DNA from 2 places in the Streptomyces sp. NPDC001348 genome. Region 2 is predicted to be linked to the other one. Evidence: riboswitches for the same ligand, from Rfam matches in the RefSeq annotation. Region 2 holds a riboswitch; the other holds the start of a gene.
What was found. Region 2 has a riboswitch for cobalamin ahead of ACWC21_RS18125 (ribonucleoside-diphosphate reductase subunit alpha). Riboswitches for the same ligand answer to the same signal wherever they lie in the genome.

Region 1: another riboswitch for cobalamin. It lies ahead of ACWC21_RS39615 (HoxN/HupN/NixA family nickel/cobalt transporter); the one in region 2 lies ahead of ACWC21_RS18125 (ribonucleoside-diphosphate reductase subunit alpha).

The regions. Positions count from the first base shown of each region.
Region 1 is NZ_JBSFIK010000066.1:24,822-32,577, forward strand. Features, by position in the region: gene ACWC21_RS39590 (helix-turn-helix domain-containing protein) at 1-1,258, shown strand, start outside; gene ACWC21_RS39595 (GAF and ANTAR domain-containing protein) at 1,457-2,224, shown strand; gene ACWC21_RS39600 (GAF and ANTAR domain-containing protein) at 2,356-3,159, shown strand; gene ACWC21_RS39605 (hypothetical protein) at 3,166-3,948, opposite strand; gene ACWC21_RS39610 (nucleoside hydrolase) at 4,165-5,157, shown strand; gene ACWC21_RS39615 (HoxN/HupN/NixA family nickel/cobalt transporter) at 5,154-6,275, opposite strand; cobalamin riboswitch at 6,305-6,489, opposite strand; gene ACWC21_RS39620 (ArsR/SmtB family transcription factor) at 6,570-6,929, shown strand; gene ACWC21_RS39625 (LAETG motif-containing sortase-dependent surface protein) at 6,949-7,756, opposite strand, start outside.
Region 2 is NZ_JBSFIK010000015.1:106,782-114,537, forward strand. Features, by position in the region: gene ACWC21_RS18095 (sensor histidine kinase) at 1-107, opposite strand, end outside; gene nagB (glucosamine-6-phosphate deaminase) at 590-1,375, shown strand; gene ACWC21_RS18105 (GntR family transcriptional regulator) at 1,541-2,305, shown strand; gene ACWC21_RS18110 (DUF3311 domain-containing protein) at 2,443-2,709, shown strand; gene mctP (monocarboxylate uptake permease MctP) at 2,706-4,334, shown strand; gene ACWC21_RS18120 (GNAT family N-acetyltransferase) at 4,408-4,914, shown strand; cobalamin riboswitch at 4,967-5,102, shown strand; gene ACWC21_RS18125 (ribonucleoside-diphosphate reductase subunit alpha) at 5,224-7,617, shown strand; gene ACWC21_RS18130 (ribonucleotide-diphosphate reductase subunit beta) at 7,617-7,756, shown strand, end outside.

The DNA.
Region 1 (7,756 bases), on a different contig from region 2:
TGAGCCCGCGTACACGCCCGCGTACATCTCGACGCTGGAGGCGGGGCGGGTGCGGGCCTCCGACGAGGCGCTCAGGCACATCGCGGGCCGGCTCGGCGTCGCCTTCGAGGAGCTGGCCGTCGGCCGGTCCCCGCACCTGGCCACCGATCTGCGGCTGCGGCTCACCGAGGCGCAGCGGACCCTGGCGACGGGCGAGGCCAAGGAGGCGGCCGTCCAGTACGCCGCCCTGCTCACCGAGGCGGAGGCGCACGGGCTCGCCTGCGAGCAGGCCGCCGCGCTGCTCGGCCTCGGGGAGTGCGCGCTGGAGACCGGTGACCTGGCCGAGGCCAGGGAGTACTTCGAGCGCGCGGAGGAGGTGACGGCCCGCGAGCCGCTGCCGGTGCGGGTGCCCGCCCTGCGCGGTCGCGCGGTCGCCCACTACCTGGCGGGGGAGCTCCGGTACGCCGTGTACCTGCTGGAGTCGGCCCTCGACGAGCTCAACCGCGGCGGGCTGCACGATCCGGACGCCCTTCTCCTGCTCTACGCCAGCGTCATCGGCCCCTACATGGACATGGGCGCCCACGCCCGCGCCGCCCAGGCCGCCGAGTTCGCCCTCGCCCTCGCGCCGCAGGTCGAGGATCCCGCGCTGCTCGCCCGGATGCACCGCTCCGTCGCCCGCACCCTGCTCGCCGAGGGTCGCATCGCCGAGGCCGACGCCTCCCTGGCCAAGGCGGCCGAGCTGTACCGCCAGCTGCAGCTGCGGACCGAACTCGCCAACTGCCACTGGATGCGCGGGTACGTGTACGCCCAGAACGGCGAACTGGACCGCGCCGAGGACGAGTTGCGCGAGGCGCTCGCCATGCTCTCCGCCACCCGTGCCGCCCTCTACAGCAGCCAGGTCGCCGTCGAGCTCGCCGACGTCCTGCACCGGCGCGGCAAGTCGGCTCAGGCCGCCGAGCTGCTGCGGGGGGTGCTCGGTGACCTCTCCTCGGAGCGGGGCGCCGTGCACGCCGCGGCCGCGCACCGCCTGCTGGGGATCATCGCGGAGGACGCCCGGGAGACCGACGCGGCCGAGGAGCACTACGTACGGGCGCTGAGCCTGCTGGAGCGGGCCGGGGCCGCCGGTGACCTCGCCGACCTGTGCCGGCTGCTCGGTGACCTGCTGCGCCGGACGGGGCGGGTGGAGGCCGCGCTGGACGCCTACCGGACGGGCCTGGGCCACCGCACCGCTCCCGGGACCACCACCCTCGGCCCCGCCCCGGCCCAGCCGCCGCTGTGAGCGGCGCGGCGCAGGCGGCCCGCTCGGCGGACGCGGGCGGGCGCTGAGCCGGCGGGAGGGCCCTCGTGTCCGCGTTCGGCCTGCCCCGCGGTGAAGCGCGGCGGCGGTCCGCGCCGCGGATGCGTCCGGAGCGGCTCGGGCGGCCGCGGAGGGGTACCCGGAGGGCCGTACGACGTTCGACTTCCCCGGAGGCTCGTCATGACGGACGCGCACACCGACCGAGCCGGCCACGGAGAGCAGGTGCTGGCCCGGCTGCAGACGCTGCTGGTGGAGTCGGACCGGCTCGAGGACTTCCTGGAGGAGCTCGTCACCCTCACCGCCGAGGCCCTGCCCGTCCCCGCCCACTGCTCCGTCACCCTCAGTCCGGAGGGCGGCGACCAGCCCACCACCGCGGCCGCCAGCGACCCCGAGGTGGAACTGTTCGACCAGCGGCAGTACGAGATCGACGACGGGCCCTGTCTGTCGACCCTGCGGACCGGGACACCGCACGAGGTCCCGGACCTGGCGGCGGAGGACCGCTTCGGCCCCTTCCCGGACCTCTGCAACGAGTACGGCATGTGCAGCATGCTCTCGTTGCCGCTGACGCCGCCGCGCCAGCGGGTCACCGGCGTCATGAACCTCTACTCCAGCGAGCGTGAGGCCTTCACCCGGCCGGTACGGGAGCAGGCGGCGGTCTTCGCCGGATACGCCTCCGGTGCGCTGGGCGTGGCGCTGAAGATCGCCGGTCAGACGCGGTTCAGCACCGACCTGCAGCGGGCGATCACCTCCCGCACGGTCATCGACCAGGCCCTCGGCATCGTCATGTCGCAGCGGCGCTGCGACTCCGACAAGGCCCTGGAGATCCTCAAGCGCCTCTCGCAGCAGCGCAACGTCAAGCTCCGCGACGTCGCCTCGCAGGTCGTCGCCCAGGTCACCGGTACTCCTCCCACTCCCCGGCCGCTGCACCCGCGCGACTCGGCGCTGTGAGCCCTCGCAGGGGAGACCGAGGGCCGTTTCGGGCCCCCGGCCCCGGGTAGTCGGGACTCCTCCCGCGGGCAGGGGCACCTGCTCAGGGCCCTTCGAGGACGGCCGGGCCGGGACTGAAGGAGGCGGTGGAGGTGCGGCCCAGGGACGACGGCGCGTACGCGGACGGTTCCGACGGCCCGGAGCAGGGCCGGCGCCCCGCGAGCGCTGCCGGCAACACGGCACCGCACCGGGCGGACCCGGCACAGGCCCTGGCCGCGGCGGTACGGGGAGCGGCGCCCGAGGAACTGCCCCGACGGCTGTGCGCGGCCGCCGTCGAACTGCTTCCGGTGGCCGGCGCGAGCGTGTCACTGCGCAGCGAGGGGCTGCCCGTGCTGGTCGGGGCGAGCGACGACAGGGCGGCCGGCATGGCGGAGATGCAGGCCACGCTCGGCGAGGGGCCCTGCGTGTGCGCCGCCGAGACCATCGCACCGGTGTTCGCGGACGACCTGACCGGCGGACCGGCCGTGGCGCGCTGGCCGGTGTACGCGCAGCAGGCGACGGCCGTGGGGGTCCGGGCGGCCTATTCGCTGCCGCTCGGCGACACCACGGTGTGCGTGGGCACCCTCGACCTGTACGGCACGAGCCCCGGCGAGCTGGCCGGCCCCGACCTGCACACCGCCCGGCTGCTGGTGAACGCCCTGACCACGGCGTTGACGTCGCTGCTCCGGGACGATGCGGAGACCGGTCGCCCGGACCCCGTCTGGCTGGGCGGCCTGACCGCCGAGCACAGCGCGATCCAGCAGGCCATCGGCATGATCATGGCCCAGCTGGGGGTCGACGCGGGCGAGGCGCTGGCGCGGCTGCGCGGGCACGCGTTCGCCCGCGGGCGTACGGCGCTGGAGGTGGCGCACGACGTGATCGGGCACCACACGCGGTTCGACGGGGACCGGCCCTGACGGCGGTCAGACCTGGGTGCGGGCTTCGTCGCGGACCTGGGCCAGGCGCTGGGCGCCGACTTCCAGGACCCGGTGGGCGGTGTCGTCCGGGAGCACGGTGCCGGGCGCGCCGAGGGTGAGCACGATCGACTGGTCCCCGACGCGTACCGCGGCGACGTCCACGCTGAGCACGGGTGTGTCGCCGTCCGCGTCGGCCTCGCCGGTCAGCGTGACCCGCAGGCCCTGCCGGGCGTCCCCGACGGCCGGCAACGGCAGTTCCTCCACCTGCACGGCCTCGGCGCCGGCGCGGGTGGTCGTCGCAAGGAACTGTCCGCAGCTGCCCGGCAGCGTGCGCAGCCAGGCCAGTACGCGGTCCACGTCCGCCGGGCGGTGGGCGGCGACCTGGTAGCGCAGCTGGGCGAGGTCGTCGGTGTCGTCCAGGGCGGTCACGGCGGCCTGGCCGCCCCACGGCGCGCCGAACAGCTCCTCGGTGTACAGCGCCTCCAGCATCCGCTGACAGTCGGGTGCCGCGTTCGTCGTCGCCTTCAGCATCCCGTCCCGCCAGGTCGCCGCCCCCTCGGACGGCACCCAGGGCGCGCCGAGGTCGGCCTCGCCGACCAGGGCGGACCGGGCCTGGTCGCCGGTCAGGGCGGGGTCGGGGCCGTCCTGCCCGTCCGGTGACAGGGCCGAGGTGGCCACCGGGTCCCGGGCCTGGTCCGGGGTGCGCACCAGGCAGGAGGAGGCACTGAGCAGCGTGGCCGCGGTGAGCAGGAGGGCGGCGGGGCGGCGGGTGACCGAGGGGCGGGGCATGTACTCACGGCACCACTGCCTCCGGCGGTCCACCAGCGGTCCGGGCCGTCCGGGTGAGGGGTGCTCCCCGTGCACTGCTGGGGGCTGCCGCCCCCGGACCCCCGCTTCGGCCCGGACGGCCTCGTCGCCGAACGCCGGACGGCTGAGTACGCGACCCGGTGACGCGGGCCCCGTCCGGGGCTGATCCTGGGGGCGGAACGACAGAAGGAGTCCACCGTGACCGGTCAGCCCATACCTGTGATCATCGACTGTGACACCGGGGTCGACGACGCCCTGGCCCTGCTGTTCGCCGTCCGCCACCCGGACCTGGACCTGCGGGCGGTGACGTGCGTGGCCGGGAACACGGACGTCGACGGGGTGGTCCGCAACACCCTGACGGTGCTGGAGCAGGCCGGCGCGCCGGACATCCCGGTGGCCCGCGGGGCCGAGCGGCCGCTGATCGAGCCGGCCCGCTCGGCACGGCACGTGCACGGCCACGACGGGATGGGCGACCTGGGGCTGCCCGCGCCGACCCGGGCCCCGGCCGCCGTGGACGCGGTGACGCTGCTGCACCGTGAGATCCTCGCCTCGCCCCGCCCGGTCACCCTGGTCCCGACGGCTCCGCTCACCAACATCGCTCTGCTGTTGCGCACCCACCCGGAGGTGACCCGCAACATCGAGCGGATCGTGTTCATGGGCGGGGCCGTGACCACCGGGAACGCCACGCCCGTCGCCGAGTTCAACGTCTGGCACGACCCGGAGGCGGCGGCGGTCCTGCTCACCGCCGGGGTGCCGATCACCATGTACGGGCTGGACGTCTTCCACCAGGTCGTCGTGGACGGGGGCCAGGTGCGGCGGCTGCGGGCGAGCGCCGAGCCCGGCACCCGGCTGGCCGGCGAACTGCTCGCCCACCGGCCGACGGCGCAGGGCGGCCCCGCCGAGGCCGAGGCGGCGGGCGGCCTCGGCGACGCGGGCGCGGTCTGCGCGGTCGCCGACCCGGAGGGCATCACCACCCGCCTGCTGCCCGTCGAGGTCACCCTCGCCCCGGGCCCGTCCCGGGGCCAGACCGTCGTCGACCGCCGCCCCCGCCCGGGCGAGTCCGAGATCCACGACGGCGTCCGCGAACAGACCCTGGTGGACGTGGCCTTGGAGGTGGACGTCGACCGGTTCGTGAAGCTGTACCTGGAGACCGTGGAGCGGCCCTGGCCGCCCAGCCGCCTGGCCGACTAGTCGGTGGTGGCGGGGGCCGGGGCCGGTGCCCCCCACCGTTCCTCCACCCGGGCCACCTTCCAGTAGGTCAGGGCCGCCGCCCACACCACCACGAACAGGCCGACGATGAGGTAGCCGACGTTGTCCAGGTCGAGGTCCGCGATCCAGCCGGTGACGCCGTCGCGCAGGTCGAGTTTGTCGTGCAGGACGCCGACCAGCTCGATGGTGCCGATGAAGAAGGCGACGGCGATGGACAGCCCGGTGATGGTGAGGTTGTAGAACACCTTGCGCACCGGGTTGGAGAACGCCCACTGGTAGGCGAAGTTCATGAAGGTGCCGTCGAGGGTGTCGAACAGGCTCATCCCGGCGGCGAAGAGGAGGGGCAGGCAGAGGATCGCGTACCAGGGCAGGCCGGCCGCCGCGCCCGAACCGGCCATCACCATCAGCGTGACCTCGGTGGCGGTGTCGAAGCCGAGGCCGAAGAGGAAGCCCAGGGGGAACATCTGGCCGGGGCGGGAGACCGACTTCGTGAGACGGCCGAGGATGCGGTTCATGAACCCCCGGGAGTCCAGGTGGGCTTCGAGCTCCGTCTCGTCGTACGTCCCGGCCCGCATCGCCTTGAACACGCGCAGGATGCCCGTCAGGGCGACCAGGTTCAGGGCGGCGATGAGATAGAGGAAGGTCCCCGAGATGGTCGTGCCCATGAAGCCGAGGACCTGGTGGGTGCGCGAGCCCTCGTTCATCACCTTGCCGGCGAGCTGGGTGCCGCCCGCGATCAGCGTCGCGAGGACCACCACCACGCTGGAGTGCCCGAGCGCGAACCAGAAGCCCACCGACACCGGGCGCTTGCCGTCGGCCATCAGCTTGCGGGTGGTGTTGTCGATGGCGGCTATGTGGTCGGCGTCGAAGGCGTGCCGCATGCCGAGGGTGTAGGCGGTGATGCCCAGGCCGATCCCGAAGGCCTTGGTGCCGACCTTGTAGTGCTCGGGGACGACGAGCAGGAAGAGGATGCCGAACGCGACGACGTGCAGGGCGAGGATCACCACCAGCAGCCCGGCCGTTCTGATCGTGTCCTCGCGCCGCCACCGGAAGGAGGGGGGCACCGTCGTCGTCGGGGCGGTTTTCGCGGGCAGGGTCATCCGGTTCACGCTCCAGCACCTCGTGGATCACTTCGTGAGCTGCCGTGGCCGGTCTCCTGGCTTACGGGTGGTTGCGTCCGCCGTCCCTGCCTTCCCGGTCGTACGACCAGTGGCCCGGCGGATGCCGGACGGGACGTGAACTCCCCGATCACAGTGGCGAGGGCCGCGTCGACATCGCATCGACTTCCCGAGCACCACGGCGTGCCCACCGTAGGGGCGGAAGCGGTTCCCTGCATAGCTGCGTACCTGCGCAGGTATGGAAGATCACAGAACGGCGCCTGCCACTATGGCGTCATGCATCTCGTGCCTGCCGACCGCGCGGACCGTCGCACCATCGACGGTCACCGGGTGTGCGACGCCATCGCCGCGATCGGCGAACCCGGTCATGTGCGCACCTGGGCCGACCGTTTCTCCCTGCTCGCCGACGCCAAGCGGCTCGCTCTGCTGCTCGCCCTGCACCGCACCGGGCCGCTCGCCGTGTCCGATCTGGCCATCGCGACCGGCATGAACGACCCCGCCGTCTCCCAGGCTCTGCGGCTGCTGCGGGCGGCGGGGGTCGTGGAGGGTGAGAAGGAGGGGCGGGTGGTCAGGTACCGGGTGGTGGACGCCGAGGTGCAGGGGCTGCTGAAGCGCTGCACGGCCGACGGGGGCTGACCGGCCCGCCCCGCGGGGGTCAGCCGCGTGCCGTCCGCTTCCGGCGCGTCGCGACGATGATGGCGGCACCGCCGGCCAGGAGCACCGCCGCACCCCCGACGATCATGCCGGAGCCGCTGCCGCCACCGGTCTCGGCGAGGTCGCCGCCGCCCCCGTCGGGCGTCGTGGCCGCGGCCGGGCTGGACTCCGAGGCGGACGGGGTCGGCGTGGTGGCGGACGTCGGCTTCGAGGCGCTCGGGCTCGGGGTGTCGCTGCCGTCGGCCGGGGTCGACGGCTCGGCCGGCGGGACGGACGCGGGGGAGGACGGGGTCGGCGTGGCGGACTGGTTGGAGGTGCAGTCCTTCGTGCCGCCGTTCCAGGCCGCGATCAGCTTGTCCTTGATGACCGGGTGGTCCGGGCCCTTGGGCAGGTCGCCGTGCTCGAAGCCGTCCTTGGCGTCGAGCTTGCCGTCGAACTTCACCGCACCCCGGTAGAGGTCGATCTGCGCGAAGCAGCCGGCGTCCGGCACCGCGATGTCGAGGGAGTCGGTCTGGCCCGGCTTGACCGTCACGGAGTCGAAGTCGATGAAGACCTGCTCGCCGGAGGTGCCGAAGGAGGAGCCGTGGGCGACGTAGGAGGCCAGCGAGGCGGTGCAGGTGGAGGCGTCACCGGCGGTGCGGACCTTGATGTGGACCTTGCCGTCCTCGGTGGGCCTGAGGTTCTGGTCGTCGACCTTGACCGAGTCGTAGAAGCCGGTGCCGTCCAGCGAGAACTGGCAGCGTTCGGTACCGGTCTCCGTGCCCGCGCCGGTGCCCGGCTTGTAGGCGCCGCCGGACTTCCAGCCGTCC
Region 2 (7,756 bases):
TCCGCGAAGGAGAGGTCGGAGAGCAGCTGCCACTCCGAGACCAGCAGGTGGAGCCACTCGAGGTCGGAGTCGTCGAGGGCGGTGTGCTGGCGTACGAGTTCGTTCATGGAGGGCACGTCTGCGAGCGTACCCGGGGGCTGCGAACCGGCCGAAAACACCCGCGGGCCGCGGCGCCTGGGAGGGACCCTCAACCCTCCCGGCACCGCAGCCCGGAGCAGCAACGGCCGTGGGGTGTGCGGTCCCGGTCGGCCGATGGATGAGGAGCCGGGGCAGTCAGGGCAGAGAGCTCCGGTTCCTCGGTCCGCCTTCCTGTGCGGGGAAGACGGAAGAGTGCGCCCCCGCATTGTGGACTGGACCAGCTGGTGTGTCCATGCGTGGGGAGTTGTTGCAACTTGGTGGTTCGAAGCCTAGCCCGCCCGGGTCGCGAACGGGGCCAGATGGCCGTGGCAATTTCGTGAGCAACCTCCGGCCCCCCGGACGGGGCGGGCAGCTCGCTGACGTGAGCGGGGTGCTGGGGGTACGATGCTGTTGCTGTTCGATTGGTCTACACCACACACACTCAAGTGCTCCACAGATCGGCAGGCCCAGCGTGGAAGTTGTCATCGTTCCGGACGCGGAAGCGGGCGGCGAGCTCATCGCCGAGGCCATGGCACAGCTGTTGCGGCGCAAGCCCCACGCCCTGCTCGGCGTGGCCACCGGCTCGACCCCGCTGCCCATCTACCAGGCTCTGGCGGCGAAGGTGCGCTCCGGGGCCGTGGACACCTCGCGGGCGCGGATCGCACAGCTCGACGAGTACGTGGGGCTGCCCGCCGAGCACCCGGAGTCATACCGCTCCGTGCTCCGGCGGGAGGTCCTGGCACCCCTCGGGATCGGGACGGACGCGTTCATGGGCCCGGACGGGACAGCCGAGGACGTGCAGGGCGCGTGCGCGGCGTACGACCGGGCGCTCGCCGAGGCCGGTGGCGTGGACCTGCAGCTGCTCGGGATAGGCACCGACGGCCACATCGGCTTCAACGAGCCCTGCTCCTCGCTCGTCTCGCGCACGCGCATCAAGACGCTCACCGAGCAGACCCGGATCGACAACGCCCGCTTCTTCGACGGTGACATCGAACAGGTGCCGCACCACGTCATCACCCAGGGCATAGGCACCATCCTGGAGGCCCGGCACCTGGTGCTCCTCGCCACCGGCGAGGGCAAGGCCGACGCGGTCGCCGCGACGGTGGAGGGCCCGGTCGCGGCCGTGTGCCCGGCCTCGGCGCTGCAGCTGCATCCGCACGCGACGGTGGTCGTCGACGAGGCCGCCGCCTCCAAGCTGAAGCTCGCGGACTACTTCCGGTACACCTATGCCAACAAGCCGGACTGGCAGGGCATCTGACCGGCATCTGCGGCTGTGGACTAGACCAAGGATGGTCACAACGGTATACAGAGGAGATCACGGAGCGTACGGGCGGACCCCCGGCGCACTGAGCCGTGCCACGATGTGGGCCGTGGCCGACGGGCATGTCGGCCGCTTGGGCACCCGGAGCCGGGAAGGCAGAGCATGAGCACCGACGTCAGCAGTGCGGAGAACGAGAACGGCGCCACCGTCCGTACCGCGCGCGTGCCCAAGTACTACCGCCTGAAGAAGCACCTGCTCGACATGACGGAGACCCAGGCGCCGGGCACCCCCGTCCCGCCGGAGCGCACGCTGGCCGCCGAGTTCGACACCTCGCGCACCACCGTCCGCCAGGCCCTGCAGGAACTGGTCGTCGAGGGCCGGCTGGAACGCATCCAGGGCAAGGGCACCTTCGTCGCCAAGCCGAAGGTCTCGCAGGCGCTGCAGCTCACCAGCTACACGGAGGACATGCGCGCCCAGGGCCTGGAGCCGACCTCGCAGTTGCTGGACGTCGGCTACGTCACCGCCGACGAGCGGCTCGCCGGACTGCTCGACATCACGGCCGGCGGCAGGGTGCTGCGCATCGAGCGGCTGCGCATGGCCAACGGCGAGCCGATGGCCATAGAGACCACGCACCTGTCGGCCAAGCGCTTCCCGGCGCTGCGCCGCAGTCTCGTGAAGTACACCTCGCTGTACACCGCTCTCGCAGAGGTGTACGACGTCCACCTCGCCGAGGCGGAGGAGACCATCGAGACCTCGCTGGCCACTCCCCGCGAGGCGGGCCTGCTCGGTACCGACGTGGGCCTGCCGATGCTGATGCTCTCCCGGCACTCCCTGGACCGGGAGGGCAAGCCCGTGGAGTGGGTGCGGTCGGTGTACCGGGGAGACCGCTACAAGTTCGTGGCGAGGCTGAAGCGTCCGCAGGAGTAGGCGAGTCGGCGTCTTCACACCTTCGCCCCGGAATCGACATGCCGACATGCGGGCGAGGTCTTCCACTCCCCTGACCCCGTCCCCTAGATTGCCTGCGCATTACACAGGTGATCAGTGAGGGGACGGAGCCGACAGAGATGTCCAACGCACCGGATACGACGAGACCGGCGGTGGTGACGCCTCTGCGCGTCGTCATCGCCCTCTGCCTGATCGCGCCCTTCGTGGCGATGCTGTGGGTCGGCTCCTATGCCGAGGCGGACCCCGCGTTCATCGGCATCCCGTTCTTCTACTGGTACCAGATGCTCTGGGTGCCGATCTCCACCGCGCTGACCATGATCGCCTACCAGTTGTGGCGGCGTGACCAGCGCGCCCGCCAGGATGCGAAGGGGGGTACGGCGGAATGAAGGACGGCGTGAACGGCGTCGCGCTCGGCGTGTTCGTCTTCTTCTTCCTGGCCGTGACGGTCATGGGCTTCCTCGCCGCACGCTGGCGCAGGGCCGACGACGAGCACAGCCTCGACGAATGGGGCCTGGGCGGCCGGTCGTTCGGTACCTGGATCACCTGGTTCCTGCTCGGTGGCGACCTGTACACGGCGTACACCTTCGTCGCGGTACCGGCGGCGATCTACGCGGCGGGCGCGGCCGGCTTCTTCGCGGTGCCGTACACCATCCTCGTCTACCCGTTGATCTTCACGTTCCTGCCCCGCCTGTGGTCGGTCTCGCACAAGCACGGCTACGTGACCACCTCGGACTTCGTGCGCGGCCGCTTCGGCTCGAAGGGGCTGTCGCTGGCGGTGGCGCTGACCGGCATCCTGGCGACGATGCCGTACATCGCGCTCCAGCTGGTCGGCATCCAGGCCGTGCTGGACGTGATGGGGGTCGGCGGCGGCGAGAACACCAACTGGTTCGTGAAGGACCTGCCGCTGCTGATCGCCTTCGGCGTGCTGGCCGCCTACACCTACTCCTCGGGGCTGAGGGCCCCCGCGCTGATCGCGTTCGTCAAGGACGCGCTGATCTACATCGTCATCGCCGTCGCGATCATCTACATCCCGATCAAACTGGGCGGGTTCGACGACGTCTTCGCCAAGGCGGGCGACGCGTTCAGCCAGGTCAACCCGGCGACCGGGAAGCCGCGCGGCACGCTCGTGCCGGGCGAGGCGAACCAGTGGACATACGCGACCCTGGCCCTGGGCTCCGCGCTGGCGCTGTTCATGTACCCGCACTCGATCACCGCGACCCTGTCCTCGCGCAGCCGTGACGTGATCCGCCGCAACACCACGATCCTGCCGCTGTACTCCCTGATGCTGGGCCTGCTGGCGCTGCTGGGCTTCATGGCGATCGCGGCCGGGGTGAAGGTCACCAACGGCCAGCTGGCCATCCCGCAGCTGTTCGAGAACATGTTCCCGGACTGGTTCGCCGGTGTGGCCTTCGCGGCGATCGGCATCGGTGCGCTGGTGCCGGCGGCGATCATGTCGATCGCGGCCGCCAACCTCTTCACCCGCAACATCTACAAGGACTTCATCAAGCCGGACGCCACGCCGAAGCAGGAGGCTCAGGTCTCCAAGTTCGTGTCGCTGCTGGTGAAGGTCGGCGCGCTGGTCTTCGTCCTCACCATGGACAAGACCGTCGCGATCAACTTCCAGCTGCTCGGCGGCATCTGGATCCTGCAGACCTTCCCGGCCCTGGTCGGCGGCCTGTTCACCCGCTGGTTCCACCGCTGGGCGCTGCTCGCGGGCTGGGCGGTCGGCATGGTGTACGGCACGCTCGCCGCGTACGGCATCTCCTCGCCGACGCAGCCGCACTTCGGCGGCAACGCCAAGGAGATCCCGGGCCTCGGGGAGATCGGCTACATCGGCCTGACGGCGTTCGTCCTCAATGTCCTCGTGACCGTGGTCCTGACCTTCGTCCTGAGGGCGGCGAAGGCCCCCGAGGGCGTCGACGAGACCAGGCCGGAGGACTACACGGCGGACGCCGGCGACCCGGGCGTACAGGTGGAACTGCCGCCCGCGACGGCCGGCAGCACGCACTGAGCCGTACGCGTCGGACGGGCCGCCGGGGAAATCCGGCGGCCCGTCGTCGTACCCGTCGGGCACACTCGCCCCCATGGACATCCTGATACGGCACGCGGCAGCCGACGAGTACGAGGCCCTCGGTGAGATCACCGCCCAGGCCTATCTCCAGGACGGGCTCCTCGACTTCGGGGAGGGCGACCGGTACCTCGGTGAGCTGAGGGACGTGGCCAAGCGGGCCGCCGCCGCCGACGTACTGGTCGCCGAGGCGGACGGGGAGGTGCTCGGCGGGGTCACCTTCGTACCGTCCGGCGGACCCATGGCCGACATCGCCGGGCCGGGAGAGGCCGAGATACGGATGCTCGCGGTCGCCCGCACGGCGCGCGGCCGGGGCGCCGGCGGGGCGCTCGTCCAGGCCTGCGTCGACCGTGCGCGGGCCACGGAGGGCTGTGTGCGGATCGTCCTGTCGACCCAGCGCGCCATGCACGCCGCCCACCGCATCTACGAACGCCTGGGTTTCGTCCGCACTCCCGAGCGGGACTGGGCCCCCCTCCCGGATCTCGCCGACGTCACTCTCCTCACTTATGAGTTGACGCTCTGAAGCAGACGCAACACAACATCTGGGGGTGCCACCACAGCCCGGCACTAGATGTATGCTCATGCTCGCTGTCGCCGCAGGGGAATCCGGTGCGAATCCGGAACTGTCCCGCAACGGTGTACTCGCACCCGTATGCCCGCATACGGGTGGCGAGGGTCAGTCCGAGGACCTGCCGACAGCGTGCCCGGCCGTCCGGTCGGGCGCCCATGACGTCCGGGCCTCGTGGAGTGGGCCGGTGGACGCGACGCCGCGTGCGCTCGTGCCGCCCCCTGCCCTCCGCCAGGCCCCGTGCCGAGCGAGGGAGTGCCCCACGTGACCATCGCGCCAGCCGACCCGGCTTCAGCCACCCCGGCGACCGAGGCCGTCCCGGTGGAGCCGGACGGTCCCGGAGCCACGCTGCTGCGGACCCTGACCGAGCTGACCGCCGACCTGCCCGACGCCGACCCCGGCCGGGTGGCCGCCGCCGCGCTGCGCGGCCGGTCGGCGCGGGCCGACGAGGCCGAGCTGCGCGAGCTGGCCACGGAGACGGCCGCCGGCCTGATCTCCGAGGATCCGGCCTACTCGAGGCTGGCCGCCCGGCTGCTCACCCTCACCATCCGCGCCGAAGCGGCCTCGCAGGGCGTCACGTCCTTCACCGGGTCCGTCGCCGTGGGCCATCGCGAGGGGCTCATCGCCGACCGCACCGCGGAGTTCGTACGGCTGCACGCCGAGCGCCTGGACGCGCTGGTCGACACCGGCGCCGACGACCGTTTCGGCTACTTCGGTCTGCGCACCCTGCACAGCCGGTACCTGCTGCGCCACCCGATCAACCGCAAGGTCGTCGAGACGCCCCAGCACTTCATGCTGCGCGTCGCCGCCGGTCTCGCCGAGGACGACACCAGCCGCTCGGTGGACGAGGTCGCGGCGCTCTACGGGCTGATGAGCCGCCTCGACTACCTGCCCTCCTCCCCCACCCTCTTCAACTCCGGCACCCGGCATCCCCAGATGTCGTCCTGCTACCTCCTGGACTCCCCCAAGGACGAGCTGGACTCCATCTACGACCGCTACCACCAGGTCGCCCGGCTGTCCAAGCACGCCGGCGGCATCGGGCTGGCGTACTCCCGTATCCGCTCCCGCGGTTCGCTGATCCGCGGCACCAACGGGCACTCCAACGGCATCGTGCCGTTCCTGAAGACGCTGGACGCCTCCGTCGCCGCGGTGAACCAGGGCGGCCGCCGCAAGGGCGCCGCGGCCGTCTACCTGGAGACCTGGCACTCCGACATCGAGGAGTTCCTGGAACTGCGGGACAACACCGGCGAGGACGCCCGCCGTACGCACAACCTCAACCTCGCGCACTGGGTCCCGGACGAGTTCATGCGCCGGGTCGACGCCGACGAGCAGTGGTCGCTGTTCTCCCCGGCGGACGTGCCGGAGCTGGTGGACCTGTGGGGCGAGGAGTTCGACGCCGCCTACCGCGGGGCCGAGGCGGCGGGCCTGGCCAGGAAGACCATCCCGGCCCGCGACCTGTACGGCCGGATGATGCGCACCCTCGCACAGACCGGCAACGGCTGGATGACCTTCAAGGACGCCGCCAACCGCACCGCCAACCAGACGGCCGAGCCGGGCCACGTCGTGCACTCCTCCAACCTCTGCACGGAGATCCTCGAGGTCACGGACGACGGGGAGACCGCGGTCTGCAACCTGGGCTCGGTGAACCTCGGCGCCTTCGTCGACACGGCGAGCGGCGACATCGACTGGGAGCGGCTGGACGAGACGGTCCGCACCGCCGTCACCTTCCTCGACCGCGTCGTCGACATCAACTTCTACCCGACGGAGCAGGCGGGCCGCTCCAACGCGAAGTGGCGCCCGGTCGGCCTGGGCGCGATGGGCCTGCAGGACGTCTTCTTCAAGCTGCGGCTGCCCTTCGACTCCCCCGAGGCCAGGACGCTCTCCACGCGCATCGCCGAGCGCGTCATGCTCGCCGCGTACGAGGCCTCCGCCGACCTCGCCGAGCGGAGCGGCCCGCTGCCGGCCTGGGAGAAGACCCGCACGGCCCGCGGTGTGCTGCACCCGGACCACTACGGCGTCGAGTTCGCCTGGCCGGAGCGCTGGGCGGCGCTGCGTGCGCGGATCGCGACGACCGGCCTGCGCAACTCGCTGCTGCTGGCCATCGCGCCCACCGCCACCATCGCCTCGATCGCCGGCGTCTACGAGTGCATCGAGCCGCAGGTCTCCAACCTGTTCAAGCGCGAGACGCTCTCCGGGGAGTTCCTGCAGGTCAACTCCTACCTGGTGAAGGACCTCAAGGAGCTGGGCGTGTGGGACGCCCGGACCCGTGAGGCGCTGCGCGAGTCGAACGGCTCGGTGCAGGAGTTCGCCTGGATCCCGGCCGAGGTACGGGCCCTGTACCGCACGGCCTGGGAGATCCCGCAGCGCGGTCTGATCGACATGGCCGCCGCGCGCACCCCGTTCCTGGACCAGTCCCAGTCGCTGAACCTGTTCCTGGAGACGCCGACGATCGGCAAGCTCTCCTCGATGTACGCGTACGCCTGGAAGCAGGGTCTGAAGACGACCTACTACCTGCGCTCCCGCCCGGCGACCCGGATCGCCCGCGCCGCCCAGGGCCAGGCGCAGTCCCGGAAGCCGATCCCCGTCCAGCAGGCCGCCGACCCCGACGCGGTCGCCTGCTCCCTTGAGAACCCCGAGTCCTGCGAGGCCTGCCAGTAATGACCACCCGATCCGCGAACCTGCTCGACCCGGGCTTCGAACTGACCCTGCGTCCCATGCGCTACCCGGACTTCTACGAGCGCTACCGGGACGCCATCAAGAACACCTGGACCGTCGAGGAGGTCGACCTCCACTCGGA